Regions from separate parts of the Clostridioides sp. GD02367 genome, predicted to be linked through region 1. Evidence: predicted binding sites of a transcription regulator. Region 1 holds the regulator's gene; the other holds the start of a gene.
What was found. The regulator HrcA, encoded in region 1, represses chaperone genes, less so after heat shock. The targets are predictions, from matches to a motif close to TTAGCACTCNNNNNNNNNGAGTGCTAA.

Region 1 (7,029 bases):
TTTGAACAGTTCTAACTTGACCAGTTCCATTACAAGTTGAACAAGTTTTCTTTGATGTACCTGGTTTTGCTCCAGTTCCACTACATTCTTCACACTCTTCACTTCTGTTTACTTTTATAGACATCTTTTTACCAAATGCAGCTTCTTCAAAAGATATAGTGACACTTTGTCTTATATCCGCACCACGTTGAGGACCTCTTCTTCTCTGTCTTCCACCTCCGAAGCCTCCTCCAAACATGTCTCCAAATATGTCTCCAAACATATCTTCAAAACCACCAAAGCCTTGACCGCCAAATCCTCCTTGACCGCCAAAACCGCCTTGACCATTTAGCCCATCATGCCCAAACTGGTCGTAAGTTTTTCTCTTTGTATCATCTGATAGTACTTCATAAGCTTCATTTATCTCTTTAAACTTTTCTTCTGCTTCTTTATCGCCAGGATTTCTATCTGGATGGTACTTCATTGCTAATTTTCTATAAGCTTTTTTTATCTCTTGAGCTTCTGCACCTTTACTGATGCCTAAGACTTCATAATAATCCCTTTTTGTACTCAAAAATTGACACCACCTTCATTTTACAAAACGATAGCTTGTAGAATAATAAACTACAAGCTATCATTAATTCTTATATTCTACTTTAAGTTATATAATCTATGATATATTATATTCTTTATGATGTATATTGTCCATATATCTTTAACATCTATATGATTTTCATAAATCATATATTATCCAGCTATCATTTAGTGTTACATATTATATATCTTATTTGTCTTCATCTACCTCTTTAAAGTCAGCATCTACTACATTGTCATCTTTAGGTCCATTGTCTTGAGCTTGTTGTTCTGCTCCTTGTGCTGCTTGTTGCTCTTGAGCTGCTTGTTGGTACATTTCTTGAGATACTTTTTGGAACTTAGTCATTACTTCATCTGTAGCTTTTTTAAGTTCTTCTGCTGTAGCATCTTGTTTGTCTTTTACAGATTTCAAGTTTTCTATAGCTTTTTCTATATCTTCTTTATCACTTGAACTTATTTTATCTCCAAGTTCATTTAAAGTCTTTTCAGTTTGATATATAGTAGATTCAGCTTGGTTAAATGCTTCTATTTTTTCTTTCTTTTGTTTGTCAGCTTCTGCATTCATTTCTGCTTCTTTTATCTTTTGCTCTATCTCTGATTCTGATAGATTAGTGTTTGATGTTATAGTTATTTTTTGTTCTTTTCCTGTACCTAAGTCTTTAGCTGAAACATTAACTATACCATTTGCATCTATATCAAATGTAACTTCTATTTGAGGTATTCCTCTTTGTGCTGGTGGTATATCTGTTAATTGGAATCTTCCTAAAGTTGTATTGTCATAAGCCATACTTCTTTCACCTTGAAGAACATGTATATCAACAGCTGTTTGATTATCAGCAGCAGTTGAGAATACTTGAGATTTCTTAGTTGGTATTGTAGTGTTTCTTTCTATTATCTTAGTCATTACATTACCCATAGTTTCTATACCAAGAGATAATGGAGTAACGTCTAGTAATAATAAATCTTTAACATCTCCTGCTAAAACTCCTGCTTGTATAGAAGCTCCTGCTGCAACACACTCATCTGGGTTTATACCTTTATGAGGGTCTTTTCCTATAAATTTCTTAACAGCTTCTTGTACTGCTGGTATTCTTGTAGAACCACCTACTAATAATACATCATCTATATCACCTGTAGAAAGTCCAGCATCTTGTAAAGCTCTCTTAGTTGGTTCCATAGTTTTTTCAACTAAACCTCTAGTTAATTCTTCAAATTTAGCTCTTGATAAGTCTATATTTAAGTGTTTTGGTCCTTCTGCTGTAGCAGTTATGAAAGGTAAGTTTATGTTTGAATTCATTGTTGATGATAATTCTTTCTTAGCCTTTTCTGCTGCTTCTTTTAATCTTTGAAGAGCCATATTATCATTTCTTAAGTCTACACCTTCAGCTTTTTTGAATTCATCCGCTAAATAGTCTATTACTATTTGGTCAAAATCATCTCCACCTAATCTATTGTTACCAGCTGTAGCTAAAACTTCGAAAGTTCCATCTCCTATTTCAAGTATAGATACGTCAAAAGTTCCTCCACCTAAGTCAAATACTAATATTTTCTTTTCTTGGTCTAATTTATCCATACCATAAGCAAGAGCAGCTGCTGTTGGTTCGTTTATTATTCTCTTAACATCAAGTCCTGCTATTCTACCAGCATCTTTAGTAGCTTGTCTTTGAGCATCTGTAAAGTAAGCTGGTACTGTTATAACTGCCTCTGTTACTGTTTGTCCTAAGTAACTTTCTGCATCTGATTTTAATTTTTGTAATATTATTGCTGATATTTCTTGTGGAGTATATGATTTTCCATCTATATTTACTTTGTAATCAGTTCCCATATGAGTTTTTATAGAAGTTATTGTTTTATCTGCATTTGTAACTGCTTGTCTTTTTGCAGGCTCTCCAACTATTCTTTCACCATCTTTTGTAAATGCTACTACTGATGGAGTAGTTCTCATACCTTCACTATTTGCTATTATTTGTGCTTCTCCACCTTCTAATACTGCAACACATGAATTTGTTGTTCCTAAATCTATTCCTATTATTTTTCCCATGACTAAAATCCTCCTCGAGTAATTATATAATTAAGTTTTACTTATTTGAATATTTTATATTAGGTTAAATAATCAACCTTTAATTTATACTTAGCAAGAAACTTTAACCATTGAAGGTCTTATAACTTTAGTTCCTAGCTTATATCCTTTTTGAAGTACCATTACTATTTGATTTGCTTCAACTCCATCTACACTTTCTTGCATAACTGCTAGGTGTAAATTAGGGTCAAATTCCTTAGATTCTGCTTCTATTTCTTCTACTCCAAATTTTACTAGAGTGTCCATTAACTGTTTATGTACAAGGCTTATACCCTTATACATAGTATCTTCCTTATCTTCACATGCATCTAAGGCTCTTTCCATACTATCTATAACTGGTATCAACTCAGTTATTATCTTTTCATTTGCAAACACACCTATCGTCTCTTTTTCTTGTTGAGTTCTTCTTCTGTAGTTTGCATATTCGGCTTGAAGTCTTTGATATTTATCATTTGATTCATCTAATTCGTCTTGCAATTTTTTTTCTGCTAATTTAGAATTTATATCTGTTACATTTTCATCATCAACTTCTTTTTCATCACTTGTTTCACTTGATTCCTTACATTCTTCATTAACAATTTCCTCTTCTAACTCTACTTGAGTTTCAGATTCTTGGTTAATAGAAGTATCATTTTCTTCTTTTACTTCCTGTTGCTCATTTTTTTTATCCAAGACTTTACACCTCTCAATTTAAAATTTCTTTACTTTCTATTAATTAATAAACTCATATAATTTATTATAGAGTAAATTCTAGCATAATCCATTCTTGTAGGGCCTATAAAACTTATTCGCCCAACCAAGTCTCTATCTACATTATAAGTTGCTGTAACTATACTACAATCCTGTGCCAATTCACAATCATTATCACTACCAATTATTATATTTAGATTGTCCTTTTGTATTCCCTTTGATTTAATTATGTCAGCTATTGTCTCTTTTTTCTCCAACATATTTAAAAATGACTTTGCTTTTAATACATCATTAAATTCTGGATAGCTAAATATGTTAGTAGCTCCATTTAATGATAGAGAAAAATCTTCTTCTTTCATATTTGAATTCAAAGCATTTAAAAGCTCATCTATAAGCCCAGAATACTCACTTATTTCGTATTTAATAAAAGCAATTAGATTATCATCCAAATCTGTTATACTTTTACCTAAGAGCTTCCTTGTAAGATTATCAGAAATCAAGTTTAACTTAGATTGATCTAAATATACATTAGTTGTAAGGTTAGCTTTTTTTAAATCTCCTTTATCTGTTACAACTATAAGTAAAATATTATTGTCATTCATAGCAACCAATTGTATGTGCTTTATAACACTTTGATTTATTAAACTCTTAGTAACTGCTACAGTTGTATAGTTTGTTAGTTGAGATAATAGCTTTGAAGTTTCATGAATCAATTCTTTTATATGATTTATATTATGATTCATACATTGTTCAATAAGAATTTTATCATTATCATCCAATTCGCTTTTACTCATAAGAGAGTTTACATATAACTTATAGCCTTTTTCAGACGGAACTCTACCCGCAGAAGTATGAGGCTGAATCAAGTACCCTAATTCTTCAAGGTCAGCCATTTCATTTCTTATGGTAGCAGCACTAACACCTAAATCATGTCTTTTAGATATTGTTCTAGAACCTATAGCTTCAGCTGTTTCTATATAATCTTTAACTATAGCTTTGAGGATATTTAATTTTCTTTCATTTAATTCCATCTTATTATGCCTCCTAGCTGTTAGCACTCACCAAGTTCGAGTGCTAAAAAGATTATATATATTATATACCATTATAAATTTATTTTGTCAACACCTTAAAAATTATTCCATAAATTCTATAAAGATACTATTAGATATTTCTCTTCCTTTTTGAGTTAGTTGTATTCCCTCAAAGCTCTGATTTATAAGCTTTCTATCTAATAGCATTTCTATTTGCTTATTATATTTTTCTCTAAAATCTAGCCCAAAAATTTTTTTAAAATCTTCAAATTCTATACCTTTATTCATTCTAAGCCCCATAAATATCTTCTCTTCTATCATATCTTTTTCAGAAAGAATCTCATTTTCTTGTATTGGTTTCTCTCTTTTTGTTAAACTCAAATGATAGTCATCTAAAGATTCTAAATTATTATATCTATTCTTATTAATATAACCAGAAGCTCCTGCTCCTAGACCTATGTAATGTTCACATTCCCAATATAAGATATTATGCTCACAATTATAACCATCTTTTGAGTAATTTGATATTTCGTATTGATTATACCCTTTTGATTTTAGATAGTTTATTGTATACTCATACATTTCTATATCCATATTTTCATCTATGAGCTCAAACTTATTATTCTCATACATATTATATAACTCTGTTCCTTCTTCTAATATAAGAGAATAGGCTGATATATGTGTTGGATTTAGGTCTGAAACTTTTTGAAGGGTTTCCTTCCAATCACATAGAGTTTGATTTGGAAGACTGTACATTAAATCTATATTAATATTTTTAAAGCCTACACTTAATGCATCTTTATAGTTTTTCTCAAATTCTTCATAAGTATGTATTCTTCCTATAAAGTTCAAATGTTGTTCTTGAACAGCTTGTAAACCAATACTAAGTCTATTTATACCAATATCTTTCATAGTTTTTAATTTTTCTAGTGTCAGTGTACCAGGATTACACTCTATAGTTATTTCTGCATTCTTATCTATATTAAACATCGCTCTTACACTTGTAAATATTTCTCTTATTTCATCAGATGTCAATATACTAGGTGTACCTCCTCCTACAAATATACTCGTTATTGTATCGTCACTATTTAGATGGTAATCTTCTTTCTTCTTGTATTTGTTATCCTTATATAATTTATTACTGTACAATTCCATTTCAATTTTTAAATCTTCTATATATCTTTTTTTTGCATCTATGTCCATTTTGTAAGAGTTAAAATCACAATACTTACATTTTTTTACACAAAATGGAATATGTATATAAAGTCCCAACATTTTTTATTCCTCGTTTCTTTAATTATCTTAAAACATCAATTACTAAATTATAAATCAAACAAGATAGCACATCAAGTAACATATAAAATACTTATATTATGTAATATTATAAAAAATTTGGATAAAAGTTAATTTTTACTCTTATCCAAATTCATCTAACTTAAATTAAGTACTTATCTTTTCTTCATATAATAATAAACTGGCAAACCTAATAGTGTTATAAATATTCCACCTAAAGATATTACTGTTGAAGTCAACAATTGATTTATTATTACAAACATACCTCCCAGTATAGCTATGATTGGTATTATTGGATATAAAGGAACTCTATATGGTCTGTGTAAATCAGGTTTTTCTCTTCTAAGCCTCATAACTCCTATAAAAGTCAGTACATAAAATACCCATATTGAAAATATAGTTAAATCTGTAAGAAGATTAAATTGGCCAGATAAGGCATATACACAGGCTAATACAGTTATAAGTAATATTGAATTTACAGGAGAACCTCCAGAATTTACTTTTAAAAGAGCTTTAGATGCTGGTAAAGTTCCCATTTCAGCTAATGTATATGGTATTCTTGAACCTGTCAATAAGTACCCATTCAATGTACCAAATACTGATATTAATATACCAACAGTTATTACTTTTCCACCCAAGTTTCCAAATAATCTTGTTGCTACTAATGTAGCTGGGGAAGTAACTGTTGCTAATTCACTTGCTGGCACTACCCAAAGGTAAGCTATATTTATTATAATATAAACTGCCATAACTAACGATAATCCACCAACTATTGCTCTTGGCAAATCTTTCTCTGGAGACTTCATTTCTCCTGATATAGCCCCAACATTTATCCATCCATCATATGCAAATAAAGTTGCTATTAGGACTTGTCCAAGTGCGTTTGATACACTAACACCATCACCTACAAATGGACTTAACACTTCACTACTTTGACCTTTAATAAACCCAAAAATTATTATTAAAATTAAAGGTATCATTTTTCCAACAGTTGCTACTGTCTGAACTTTCCCTCCTAAGGATGAGCCTATTATATTTAGTACTGCTAAAAATAGTATAACTCCAATTGCTATAGGAAGTACATTAGCCATATTATTTGGACTCATGCCCAAAAGTTCAGATGCTTGTTGAGCAAAGATTACTCCTAGCGCCGCTGATGTTCCTGGGAAAAATAATACAGTTTGCATCCATCCAGTTAAAAAACCTAACTTTTCTCCATATATCTCTTCAATATAAATCATCATACCACCAGTTTTTGGTATAGCAGCTGAGATTTCTGTAGCTGTAAGACCTGCAGTTATTGTTATAAAGCCACCTAAAAGCCATGCTATAATACCTAGACCTGGAGCTCCATTAGTT
Region 2 (7,029 bases), on a different contig from region 1:
ATAAATAGACAAAGCAAAAATATAAATATTAAGGAGATTTAGTTATGAATGTTTATGAAAAGGATAATGGAGTTATACTAGAAGGGGTAACAGATTTTGATCCAAAACATATATTTGAGTGTGGTCAATGTTTTAGATGGCACAAACAAGAAGATGACTCATACACTGGCGTTGCAAAGGGTAGAATATTAAATGTAAAAAAAGAAAATGATAAGATATATTTAAATAATACAAATTTAGAGGAGTTTAATAGTATTTGGTATAATTACTTTGATTTAGGAACTGATTATACAGAAATAAAAAATAAGCTAAAAAATATGGATGAATATTTAAATAAGGCTACTGAGTTTGGATGTGGAATAAGAATACTAAGACAAGATGGATGGGAAATGCTTATATCATTTATAATTTCTTCTAATAATAGAATTCCTATGATACAAAGAGCTATAGAAAATTTATCAAAAAAATTTGGCAAGTACATAGGTGAGTACGAAGGTAATGAATACTACGCATTCCCAACACCAGAAGAGCTAAATAAGGCTTCACAAGAGGAAATAAGAGCATGTCAAACAGGCTTTAGAGATAAGTACATAAAAAGTACTACAGAGGCGGTTATAGAAAATAATGATAAGGTATCTGAATATACAAATTTAACTACAGATGACTGTAGAAAAGAACTTTTAAAATTCAATGGAGTAGGACCAAAAGTATGTGATTGTATTGCATTATTTGGCATGCAAAAATATGATTCTTTTCCAGTTGATGTTTGGGTTAAGAGGGTTATGCAAGAGTTCTACATAGATGAAGATATGAGTCTACCTAAAATGAGAACTTATGGCATTGATAAATTCGGAGATATGTCTGGATTTGCTCAACAGTATTTATTTTACTATGCAAGAGAACTTGGTATAGGAAAATAAAATTAAGGGGGAGGAATTATGGGAGTAATAGGCACAATATTTCTGTTCTATTTAATTATATCATATCTAGCTGGAGCCATAATTTCTGTGATTATATTACTTGAAAATAGAGATCCTGCAAAAACCATGTCCTGGTTATTGATGTTTATTATATTTCCAGGAATCGGTCTAATTGTATATGCTATTTCAGGTAGAAATATTAGAAAGCGAAAATTATTTAAGACTCAAAAACTAGCTAACAATATAAAAGAAAAGAAACTTTTTGATACGTTAGAAAAGATAACAGAAATCGTTGAACTAGAAAAAGAATCTATAAAGCAAAATAAGCTTTTAAGAGACGAAGAAGATGGTAGTTACAGAAAAAGAGTAATAAATATGCTTTTAAAGACTGGTATGTTTCCATTTACTAAAAATAATAAAGTAGATGTCTTTGTAGATGGAAATGAAAAGTTTAAAAGGCTTATAGAAGATATAAGAGAAGCAAAAGACCATATCCATCTAGAGTACTTTATTATCAAAGATAGTGATATAGGTAGGGTGTTAAAAGAAGAGCTTATAAAAAAAGCCAAAGAAGGAGTCAAAATAAGAATTTTATATGATGATGTAGGATGTTGGAGATTTTGGTTTAATAGAAAATTCTTCCGAGAAATGAGAGAAGTTGGTATAGAAATAGCAGCATTTTTACCTACAAAATTTCCTATAATAGGAGGAAAATTGAACTATAGAAATCATAGAAAAATTGTTGTTATTGATGGAATAATTGGATATACAGGTGGAATAAATATAGGAGACGAATATTTAGGCAAAGATGATAAGTTTGGGTATTGGAGAGATACTCACATTAGAATTAAAGGTATTTCTGTATATATGCTTCAAATGACATTCTTGATTGACTGGTATTATACAACAAAAGAAGTTTTAGTAACTAAAAACTATTTTCCAAGTGTTGGAAATGTAGGCGAAAGTATGATACAGGTTGTTGCAAGTGGTCCAGATAGTGATTGGGAAGATATTCATTATGCTTATTTTTCTGCAATATGCCAAGCTAGGCAAAATGTTTATATAGAAACACCGTACTTTATCCCAGATGAGAGTTTACTAAAAGCTATAAAAAGTGCTGCACTTAGTGGAGTAGATGTTAGAATAATATTTCCAAAAATTGCAGACCACAAGATAGTAAACATAGCATCCTATTCCTATTTTGAAGAAATATTAAGAGCAGGTGGTAAGGTTTATTTATATAATAAAGGATTTATACATTCTAAAGTCGTAATAATAGATGATAAAATTGCTTCTGCAGGGACAGCTAATATGGATTTAAGAAGTTTTATGCTTAACTTTGAAGTAAATGCATTTATCTATGATGAAGAAGTTATTGGAGTAATGACAGATGATTTCTTTGAAGATTTAAGTCACTGTGAAGAACTTAATCTGGAGGTATTTAAGAATAGAAGTATTATACAAAAAATTAAAGAATCTGTAGCCAGATTATTTTCACCAATATTATAAAAAATTATTAAAAAAGGTATTGAAAATTATGTGTGATTGGTATATTATAATAATTGTTAGCACTCTATTGAATAGAGTGATAATAAATAAAAAGTATATATATAAATCTACATATAAAAGTAGTATTAATTTAAAAATAACTAAAAACATAGGCGAACTAGTCTATACTTAATATTTTAGGAGGCGTAAAGAATGAAAATAAGACCATTAGCTGACAGAGTAGTAATTAAAAAAGTAGAAGCAGAAGAAAAAACTGCAAGTGGAATAGTTTTACCAGGAGCAGCTAAAGAGCAACCTCAAATAGCTGAAGTTGTAGAAGTTGGACCAGGTGGAATAGTTGAAGGAAAAGAAATAAAAATGGAATTAACAGTAGGAGATAAAGTTATATTCCAAAAATATTCTGGAACAGAAGTTAAGATAGAAGGACAAGAGTATACAATACTAAGACAAAGTGATGTATTAGCTGTTATTGAATAAATATAGAATAAGTTTATTAGGAGGGGTTTAAAATGGCTAAAGAAATTAAATTTTCAGAGGAAACAAGAAGAGCTTTAGAAGCTGGTGTAAATAAATTAGCAGATACAGTAAAAGTAACATTAGGACCAAAAGGAAGAAATGTTATATTAGATAAAAAATTTGGTTCTCCACTTATAACTAATGATGGTGTAACTATAGCAAAAGAGATAGAGTTAGAAGATAGATTTGAAAATATGGGTGCTCAATTAGTTAAAGAAGTTGCAACAAAAACTAATGATGTAGCTGGAGATGGTACTACAACTGCTACAGTTTTAGCACAAGCTATAATAAGAGAAGGTTTAAAAAATGTAACAGCAGGGGCTAACCCAATATTATTAAGAAAAGGGATACAAAAAGCAGTAATAGTAGCAGTAGAAGAATTAAAAAATCAATCAAGAATAGTGGAAACACAAGAAGCTATATCTCAAGTTGCTTCTATATCTGCTGGAGATGAAGAAGTTGGAAAATTAATAGCAGAGGCTATGGAAATAGTAGGGAAAGATGGAGTTATAACTGTTGAAGAATCTCAAACTATGAATACTGAATTAGATGCTGTTGAAGGTATGCAGTTTGATAGAGGATTTGTTTCTGCATATATGGTTACAGATGTAGATAAGATGGAAGCAGTTTTAAATGACCCATATATATTAATTACTGATAAAAAGATATCTAACATACAAGAATTACTACCAGTTCTTGAGCAAATAGTTCAACAAGGTAAAAAATTATTGATAATAGCTGAAGATGTAGAAGGTGAAGCATTGTCTACATTAGTAGTTAATAAATTAAGAGGAACATTTGATGTAGTAGCAGTTAAAGCTCCAGGATTTGGAGATAGAAGAAAAGAAATGCTTCAAGATATAGCAATACTTACAGGTGCTCAAGTAATATCAGAAGAATTAGGTTATGATTTAAAAGAAGCTGATTTATCTATGTTAGGTAGAGCTTCATCTGTTAAAGTAACTAAAGAAAACACTACAATAGTAGATGGTTCTGGAGATAAAAAAGCTATAGAAGATAGAGTAGCTCAAATTAAACATCAAGTAGAGCAAACTACTTCAGATTTTGATAGAGAAAAACTAATGGAAAGATTAGCTAAGCTTGCTGGAGGAGTAGCGGTTATAAAAGTTGGGGCTGCTACAGAAGTGGAGTTAAAAGAAAGAAAGCTAAGAATAGAAGATGCTCTTAATGCAACTAGAGCAGCAGTAGAAGAAGGAATAGTAGCTGGTGGAGGAACTGCTTTTGTTAGTGTTATACCAGCAATAGGCACACTAGTTGATAGTTTAGAAGGCGAAGTTAAACTAGGTGCTCAAATAGTTAAAAAAGCATTAGAGGAGCCATTAAGACAAATAGCTATAAATGCTGGTCTTGAAGGTGCTGTAATTGTACAAAATGTTGTTAATTCTGAAGCAGAAACTGGATTTGACGCATTAAATGAAAAATATGTAAATATGATAGAAGCTGGTATAGTTGACCCAACTAAAGTTAGTAGAAGTGCTTTACAAAATGCTGCATCAATAGCAGGTACTTTCTTAACTACTGAAGCTGCTGTTGCTGACCTTCCTGAGAAAGAAGATGCAGGAATGCCAGGAATGGGTGGCGGAATGCCAGGAATGATGTAATTTAAAAAATTTAGAACATAAATCTTAATATAAAGAACTATTCTGACTTAGTTTTAATTTCTAAGTTGGAATAGTTCTTTTATGTATAAGTAATGTTACATAAATACTAATTGAGGTATAATTGTTATTAGATAAAAAATCAAAATTAAAAAGGATGCGAGATTATGGACTTAAGAAAGTTGCTTGAAGAAGTTAAAAATGAGAACATAGATATAGATGTTGCATTAGATAGATTAAAAGATTTACCATATGAAGACCTTGGCTATGCAAACATAGACCATCATAGAGAACTAAGAAATGGATATCCAGAAGTTATTTATTGTGAAGGAAAGAGTGACGAACATATTTTAGGAATTATTGATAAAATGAATCAAAAAGGCTCTAATATATTGGGGACAAGATGTAGAAAAGAAACGTTTATAAAAATTAAAGAAATATATAATCATGCTGAATATGAAGAGTTATCTAAAATTCTCAAAATTCAAAATCATGCTATAGAGAATATAGGAAAGGGCAAAATTGTGATTGCTACAGGAGGAACTTCTGATATACCAGTAGCAGATGAAGCATATTATACAGCTAAATTTCTGGGTAATGATGTTGATAGAATCTATGATGTAGGTGTGGCAGGTATACATAGGCTTTTAAATAAAAGACATAAAATAGATAGTGCTAGAGTAATAGTGGCTGTTGCAGGAATGGAAGGAGCTCTTGCAAGTGTAGTTGGAGGATTGGTTGATGTCCCAGTAATAGCTGTCCCAACTTCTGTTGGATATGGAGCAAATTTTGGAGGATTAGCAGCATTGCTGGCTATGTTAAATAGCTGTGCATCTGGAATATCTGTTGTAAATATTGATAATGGATTTGGCGCAGGATATTTAGCAGCAATGATAAATAAGCTATAATAAATAAAATATATTGATATAAATTAAACATAAATTATATAATAAAATCTAATTTCTATTATATTTTACTATTAAAATTGAGGAGACATATATGAGTGAAAAAATACTTTATTTTGATATAATAAGCGGTATATCAGGGGATATGACCCTTGCAAGTTTATTAAATTTAGGTGTACCTAAGGAAATTTTTTTGGAGGAAATTCATAAACTAAAAATGAGCGATGAATTTAACATAAACATCAGCTCAAAAAATGAGAATGGAATAGTAGGTACAAAAGTAGAAGTAATTGCAAAAGAAACACACACACATAGAAATTTAGTGGATATATTTGAGATTATAGATGAAAGTGGTTTAAATGAAAATGTAAAATCTAATGCAAAAAAAATATTTATGGTAATTGGCGAAGCAGAGGCTAAAGTTCATGGAACTACAATAGATAAGATACATTTTCATGAGGTAGGGGCTATAGATTCAATTGTGGATATAGTAGGAGCTTCTATATTAGTTGATTTACTTTGTATAGATAAAGTTTGTGCTAGTACAGTGACTGTTGGTTCAGGTTTTGCAAAATGTGAGCATGGAATTATACCTATACCTGCACCTGCAACTATGGAAATTTTAAAAGGTGTGCCAATTAAATTAAATAATGTAAAAGGAGAATGTACAACTCCAACAGGAGCTGCAATCATAAAAGTTTTATGTGATGAGTTTGTAGATGAGTTTGAATTTTCTCCAAAACAAATTGGATATGGTATAGGTCATAAGAAATTTGAAGTACCAAATATGTTGAGAACTGTATTAGGTGAAAAAAAAAAGAAGAATTAATTTATGAAATTAGTGCAAACATTGATGATATGTCTTCAGAAATCTATTCTTATTTGTATGAAAAAGTATTAAATGAGAAAGCATTAGATATTTATACAGAGAGCATTTATATGAAGAAGAATAGACCTGCAACAAAAGTATCAATTTTATGTAATGAATCAGATTTAGAAAAATTTATTAAAATATTACTTTTAGAAACTAGCACATTTGGAGTGCGATATAATTCCTACAATAGAGAAATTCTAGATAGAAAATTTGTAAAATTGGATACAAAATATGGAGTAGTTACAGTAAAATTAGGATATTATAAAGATAAACTAATAAAGGCTACTCCAGAATACAATGAATGTAAAACTATAGCAAAAAATGAAGATATTCCTATAAAAAAAGTGTTTGCTGATATAAATTTTAGAATAAAAGAAGAATTTAGTGAAAACTTATTGACATAAGCAATAAATTTTGATAAATTAATACTCAGCTTTATTAAATAAAAGCAAACAGAAAAAAATATATAAAATATAAACTCACTCGTATATGCTCAGAAATATGGTCTGAGAGTCTCTACCAAGATACCGTAAATATCTTGACTATGAGTGAAATTATTATACCAAAAGACCTAGTTAAGTAAATGTGTAGGCTGAGTTATACTCCCTATGTGTTGGCTATAAGATAAAGGGCATTTTGGAAGCCTGTATAGTAATTTCACTTTTGTTAGAAATTATGGAAGTTAC

Region 2: groES (co-chaperone GroES) is a predicted target of HrcA. The motif match lies at 2,486-2,512, and genes of this name have one in related genera.

The regions. Positions count from the first base shown of each region.
Region 1 is NZ_JBJODK010000002.1:4,112-11,140, reverse strand. Features, by position in the region: gene dnaJ (molecular chaperone DnaJ) at 1-553, opposite strand, end outside; gene dnaK (molecular chaperone DnaK) at 764-2,614, opposite strand; gene grpE (nucleotide exchange factor GrpE) at 2,705-3,325, opposite strand; gene hrcA (heat-inducible transcriptional repressor HrcA) at 3,355-4,374, opposite strand; gene hemW (radical SAM family heme chaperone HemW) at 4,477-5,652, opposite strand; gene Q3223_RS02030 (APC family permease) at 5,826-7,029, opposite strand, start outside.
Region 2 is NZ_JBJODK010000007.1:114,470-121,498, reverse strand. Features, by position in the region: gene Q3223_RS11525 (DNA-3-methyladenine glycosylase) at 45-920, shown strand; gene cls (cardiolipin synthase) at 939-2,429, shown strand; gene groES (co-chaperone GroES) at 2,622-2,906, shown strand; gene groL (chaperonin GroEL) at 2,939-4,567, shown strand; gene larB (nickel pincer cofactor biosynthesis protein LarB) at 4,732-5,472, shown strand; partial or broken gene larC (nickel pincer cofactor biosynthesis protein LarC) at 5,564-6,747, shown strand; purine riboswitch at 6,807-6,908, shown strand.